2 regions of the Bacillus altaicus genome follow, and region 1 is predicted to be linked to the other one. Evidence: riboswitches for the same ligand, from Rfam matches in the RefSeq annotation. Region 1 holds a riboswitch; the other holds the start of a gene.
What was found. Region 1 has a riboswitch for cyclic di-AMP ahead of ACE38F_RS24080 (SipW-dependent-type signal peptide-containing protein). Riboswitches for the same ligand answer to the same signal wherever they lie in the genome.

Region 1 (3,422 bases):
CGAAAGATATAAGTGAAGCGAAAACAATTTATCATCGCTATTTTGGATAGAAAAGGATGAGTGGGATGAAAGTGAATAAAGCTTTAACGATTGCAGGATCTGATAGCGGAGGCGGCGCTGGAATTCAAGCAGATTTAAAAACTTTCCAAGAGCTGGGTGTGTATGGAATGACGGCTATTACAGCAATTACTGCTCAAAATACGCTTGGCGTTCAAGGGGTATATCCTGTTTCTTTAGAAGGAATTACGGAACAGCTGAATTCAATTGGTACGGATTTAACACCAGATGCTGTGAAACTAGGGATGCTATTTAGTAGTGAAATTATTCGAATTGTTGCAGAACATATTAAGAAATTTGGCTGGAATAATATTGTACTAGATCCTGTTATGATTGCTAAAGGCGGAGCATCATTATTACAACAAGAAGCAGTACAAGCATTAAAAGAATATTTATTGCCACTAGCAACTGTTGTAACACCGAATGTTCCTGAAGCAGAAGTGTTAACTGGGATGGAGATTCAAAATATAGAAGATAGTAAAGAAGCTGCGAAAGTATTGCACGAATTAGGGGCTAAATATGTGCTTATGAAGGGCGGACATGCAGAATATCAAGGTAATGAAGTAATCGATTTACTCTTTGATGGTGAGCAGTTTATCGAATTTAGAAGTGAACGAATTCCTTCAAAGCAAACGCACGGAAGCGGATGTACATTCGCGTCTGCAGTTACAGCAGGACTTGCGAAAGGATATTCAATTGAAGAGGCAGTTCAAGAAGCAAAACGATTTATTAGTATAGCGATTGAAGAGCCATTGAATATTGGTAGTGGTCATGGGCCGACGAATCATTTTGCTTATAAGATGAATAATACACGTGTATAAAGACATGAGAAGCCAGTTTGTTAACTGGCTTTTTTATGTTTGATTTTTCCAAATACAGGAGTGATATATTAGCCAGAATACATTTTTTGTAATACGCTGAGTCCAAATGTATGGAGCGGGGGAATCTTTCAATGTTGAAAGTAGGGCTACTCTCAAGGCCCGAATCCGACAGCTAACTTCGTAAGCGTCTTGAGAGAGGGCGGTGCCATGATGGATATATCACTTCGTCGGTCTGATTAGTATAGGAGAATATCAATCTATGTTTGAGTTCTTTTATGCTAAGGAGGATGAGGTACATGGAATTAACGCTTATTTGTGTTGGAGAAGAAAATAAGGTAAAGAGTTTAAGAGAGCGAATACTGAGTGCAACAAGCTATGCACTTCATGTAATTCGCTCTTTCTATTTCACATTTAAAGGGTCATATTTATGAAAAAGAAAGAAAAGACAAGGAAACAGATGAAAGAATATTAATAATACGTAATGTAAGCGCTTAAATGATAAAATATTTTCTTATTTTCAGTAATTTGCCTCTTTACAAGTTAAATATAGAGGAGTATATTTACTCTCATGAATCATTCATGAAATTTCCAAAAAAAACCTAAAATCGCTGAGTTCCAGAAATGGAGCGGGGGAACCAATTTTGTGCATCGTCACTTGGGGTGAATCTTTCAATTTTGAAAGTAGGGCTACTCTTTAGGCCCGAATCCGACAGCTAACCTCGTAAGCGTTTAGAGAGGAGGTTTACTTTGTGTTGTTCGTTTCGAACACTAAGTAGAGCTTAGTGTTCTTTTTTTGATAACTATATGGTAAATTTTAACAAAAAGTGAGGGGTAGTTATGTTAGATGTTGTAATGATCGGGATTTTTGTTGGGTTAGTCGCATCGATGGTAAGTCTTGCAAGTTGGTCAGATAAAGTTGTGAAAGAAGGGAAGCAATCATGATGATTGCCTTATCGGTTATTGTTGCAGCGATTACGGTGTACTTAGTGTACGCATTATTAAATCCAGAAAAGTTTTAATTAGGGGGAATCATTCATTATGATTTGGGTTGCAGTCGTTATTACAATGCTCTTGTTTATTTTAGTAGCAAAGCCAATGGGGATTTATTTAGAGAAAGCCTTTCAAGGTAGCAAAAAGCTAGATAAAGTATTCGGGCCTTTTGAAAAACTTATTTTTAAAATTACGGGTGTAAAAGCATACAATCAAACGTGGAAACAGTACGCATTATCATTAGTTTTACTCAATGGATTTATGATTGTCGTCGTATATTTCATTTTCAGATTACAAGGTGTATTGCCATTAAATCCAGCGCATATTGAAGGGATGGAGCCTACGCTCGCTTTTAATACAGCGATTAGTTTTATGGCTGATACAAACTTACAGCATTACAGCGGTGAAAATGGTTTATCTTATTTATCACAATTAATCGGGATTACATTTTTAATGTTTGCGGCACCAGCAACGACGTTAGCCATCGTTATGGCATTTATAAGAGGGCTCGCTGGAAAAGAACTTGGTAACTTTTTCGTTGATTTTACGAGAGCGTTAACGAGAGTTTTTCTTCCTATCGCATTTATTGCGGCGTTAGTCTTCGTCGCACTTGGTGTACCACAAACGTTAGATGGGGCGGTTACAGCACAAACAATTGATGGTGCGAAGCAAAGTATTTTACGTGGTCCAGTTGCATCATTCGTTTCCATTAAGGAACTTGGAAATAACGGCGGAGGATTTTTCGGAGCAAACTCTACACATCCTTTCGAAAATCCAGGGCAAATGAGTAATATTTTGCAAATGATGCTTATGATGTTATTGCCAACAGCACTTCCATTTACGTACGGAAGAATGGTAGGAAATAAAAAACAAGGACGTATCCTTTTCGTTTCACTATTTATGGTGTTTTTACTCGGATTTATAACGATTACTACATCTGAATTAAATGGTAATCCGGCATTAAATGGAATGGGTATCGAACATGTACAAGGAAGTACAGAAGGAAAAGAAGTGCGATTTGGAACAGTATTTTCTTCACTATACGCAACAGTAACGACAGCCGCTGAAACAGGGGCCGTTAATACGATGCATGATACGTTAACACCAATTGGAGGATTAGTACCACTCGTAAATATGATGTTGAATACAGTATACGGTGGTGTTGGAGCGGGCTTTATTAATATTATTATGTATGCAATTATTGCAGTCTTTATATCTGGATTAATGGTCGGAAGGACACCAGAGTTTTTAGGTAAAAAGATTGAAGGTAAGGAAATGAAATTAATTGCAGTAACGATTCTATTTCATCCATTACTTATCTTAGGATTTTCAGCATTAGCTCTTTCAACAAGTTTAGGGACGGATGCAATTTCTCATTCAGGTTTCCACGGTTTAACGCAAGTTGTATATGAGTATACATCATCAGCTGCGAATAACGGATCTGGATTTGAAGGATTAGCAGATAATACACCGTTTTGGAATATTACGACTGGTTTAGTTATGTTTTTAGGACGCTATTTCAGTTTAATTACGATGCTAGCTGTGGCAGCTTCG
Region 2 (3,422 bases), 990 kb from region 1:
CTTAAAAAATCTTCTTACTTTTTCAAATGATATGGAACTGTCGTAATAACAACATTTCTTTTATAGAGTAAATACGCACGAATGAGTAAACTAGACTGATTATGAAGAATGTTATGCCAACCTTTTTTCGGAATAAACTGTGGTATAACGACCGTAACTCGGTAATTTGATTCACTCGCCTTATATTGTACTGTATCAATAAATTTTGTTAGCGGCTGAATAATACTTCTATAATGAGAATGTAATGTAACAAGCCTTACTTCAGGTTGCCACTTCTCCCATTTCTCTTCAAATTTCTTTTCCTCTTCTCTGTCAAAAGCAACATACACAGCGATAACTTGATCTGCAGAAAGAGCTTTAGCATAGTTCAATGAATTTTCTACTACATGAGTCATACCAGCTACAGGAACGACAATTACATTCCCCTCTATCGGAACAATCCGTTCACAAGTTTTTAAACTTAATTGATCGCCCACTGCATCATAATGTTTCTTAATTCGATGGAACAAGAAGATAATAGCAGGTAAGAAAATAAGGATCGACCAAACTTGTGCAAATTTAGTTAAAAAGAACATGCTCATTACGATAAAACTAATGACTGCACCAATTAAATTAACCGTTAATCTCAAAACCCATCCTTCAGGTTTTTCACGAAGCCATTTTAATACCATTCCAGTTTGAGAAAGTGTAAACGGAATAAATACCCCTACCGCATATAATGGAATTAAATGTTCTGTTCGCCCTTGGAAAGCTACAATTAAAATAATTGAAGAAATTCCAAGTATAATAATACCGTTTGAATAACCTAGACGGTCTCCTCTAATCGTAAACATTCTTGGTATGAATTTATCTTTCGCAAGATTAACTGCTAATAACGGAAATGCAGAATAACCTGTGTTAGCAGCAAGAATTAATATTAAAGCTGTTGTACCTTGTATGAAATAGTACATGAAATTACGCCCAAATGTTTGTTCAGCTATTTGAGATACGACTGTTACTTCCTTACTCGGTGTAACTCCGTAATAATAAGCTAAAAAGACAATTCCTGTGAATAAAACCGCAAGTAATGCACCCATTGCAAGCAATGTTTTTGCTGCATTGTTTGGGGCAGGATCTTTAAAGTTTGGAATTGCATTAGAAATTGCTTCAACACCTGTTAATGCAGAACTACCTGATGCGAATGCTCTTAACAGTAAAAACAAACTAATTCCCGCAACTGGTGTTCCAATTGGCGCATGTAAAGTAGGTGAAACGTGCCCAGTTAAAATATTATATATTCCTACACCAATTAATATAAATAATGCTAAAACGAATAAATAAACCGGATATGCTAAAACGGAAGCTGATTCCGTTACGCCCCTTAAATTTAAGATAGTAATCAATATGACAAATATAATCGCAATGATTACATTATGTGCATGTAAGCTAGGAAAAGCAGATGTGAGCGCATCTGTACCTGCAGATACACTTACTGCAACAGTTAAAATATAATCGACTAATAAAGATCCACCAGCTATTAAGCCTGGATTCATCCCTAAGTTTTCTTTTGATACAACATATGCGCCCCCACCATGAGGGTAAGCAAAAATAATTTGACGATAAGATAAAATAAGAGCTGTCAATAATACTAATACCCCAACAGCTATCGGAATGGAATACCAATAAGCTATTGCTCCAAGTCCTGCTAAAGCAATTAATATTTGTTCTGGACCATATGCAACCGATGACAATGCGTCAGAAGATAAAATTGCTAGTGCCTTCGTTTTATTGAGCTTTTGTTCGCCTAACTCAGTTGATTTTAACGGTCTTCCAATTAAAAATCTTTTAATAGATGAAACCACTGCTGTCCACTCTCCAATAATTTTGTACGAACTTTTCTGCTTGTTTCAGCCCATAAACTTTTTTAGAAAACAAAAAATGTCTACAAGCCGTCAAGAAATAGACTTGTAGACATTATATTTTTTGTCGCACAAGCTCCACCTTCCTTCTCAATATAACGCTTACGAGGTTAGCTGTCGGATTCGGGCCTATGAGTAGCCCTACCTTTTTCAAGGATTCACCCCATTGAATTATGCACTAATTCATTAAAACGGGTCCCCCGCACCATGCGGTTTAAGCGATTTAGAAAATTGAAACTGTGGATTATAATACTCCTTTATTTTCAAAATGTAAACAAAAATTTTTAAAAATAAAAAATTCAAAATGATTGCGCATAATCCGCCGATAAATATACATAATGAATACTAAAAAATCCACAAAGGAGACCCATATGTCTAAAGAAAAGAAACCGCTTTTTTCCGATTCATATTTAGATGCATTAGCAAGCGAAATTAATCAATTATATGGTAACCGTGATAAAGAAAAAAATACGACAGAAAGAATTAAAAGAAACGAATAAATCTTCACAATAAAGTGAAACTTTAATCAGTGGGGGTTTTGTTCATACCCCACTGATTATTAGCCTTGACCAATCGGGCGTTTACGGGCAGCCCGACTCCCACCTAACTTCTTTGCTCCACCTGAATTTTGAGGTGGGAGTTTTACTGCCCGCCAAATAGCGGGATAACCACAAAAAAGGATAGCAACGTAGTTATATTTTGCTATCCTTTATCCATTTTCATACTATTAAAATCATACTATTTCCTTACTTCGTATCATCTCTTCATACACCTTTAAATTTTGATATACAGCGCCTAATAAAGGTGCTTCTATAGAAAATTTCTCTGCTACATCCAGTAAGTATCCTTGTAAATGTTCCCCTTCGATGAGCGAACCTTTTTCCATATCACGCTGCATAGATGACTTCATATCATAAGAAATTTTATCAATCGTTTTCATATGTTCCTCAACAATATTATCTTTAACCGGAGCTCCCAATGCCCTCATAATTTGTACAGATTCCTCAAATAAATTTCGGATAAATTCACGTCCACCTTCACTTTCACGAATCGGTCCTATTGGTGCACGCATTAATGTTGTCACACCTGACATTACAGTGATAAATAAATATTTATGCCACATATCTTGCGTAATATTTTCACTTAAAACAAAACTTGCTTTTGTACCCGCAAACACTTTAGAAATAGGCTTTATTCTCTCTGCATCTTGAGGCTTAATTTCCCCAAATATAAGTCGGTTGGCAGCACTAGTTTGTACAATTTCTCCTTGATCGTTTAACGTCGTCTCGATAAAGCATAAACCGCCAATCACTTTTTCCACGCCGAATTCCTTTTGTAATAGTGATAAATGAGCGATACCATTTAACAATGGGATTATGACTGTATTCTCACCTATAAATGGTTTCAAATCTGTTATTGCCTCGTCTAGGTGATACGCTTTTGTTGAGAATAATATTACATCAAACGGAGCAGTTCTATCTTCTTTCGTTATTAATTTCGGTTGAACTGAAAAATCTCCATTAA

Region 2: linked by a shared signal. The riboswitch ahead of ACE38F_RS18880 (APC family permease) and the one ahead of ACE38F_RS24080 (SipW-dependent-type signal peptide-containing protein) in region 1 are both predicted to bind cyclic di-AMP.

What each region holds. Positions count from the first base shown of each region.
Region 1 covers NZ_CM143394.1:4,652,456-4,655,877, reverse strand. Annotated here, with positions in the region: gene ACE38F_RS24095 (thiazole biosynthesis adenylyltransferase ThiF) at 1-50, shown strand, start outside; gene thiD (bifunctional hydroxymethylpyrimidine kinase/phosphomethylpyrimidine kinase) at 57-878, shown strand; cyclic di-AMP (ydaO/yuaA leader) riboswitch at 963-1,081, shown strand; gene ACE38F_RS24085 (hypothetical protein) at 1,175-1,309, shown strand; cyclic di-AMP (ydaO/yuaA leader) riboswitch at 1,475-1,620, shown strand; gene ACE38F_RS24080 (SipW-dependent-type signal peptide-containing protein) at 1,716-1,820, shown strand; gene kdpF (K(+)-transporting ATPase subunit F) at 1,817-1,897, shown strand; gene kdpA (potassium-transporting ATPase subunit KdpA) at 1,917-3,422, shown strand, end outside.
Region 2 covers NZ_CM143394.1:3,659,145-3,662,566, forward strand. Annotated here, with positions in the region: gene ACE38F_RS18880 (APC family permease) at 15-1,841, opposite strand; cyclic di-AMP (ydaO/yuaA leader) riboswitch at 1,983-2,129, opposite strand; gene ACE38F_RS18885 (hypothetical protein) at 2,270-2,398, shown strand; gene panE (2-dehydropantoate 2-reductase) at 2,632-3,422, opposite strand, start outside.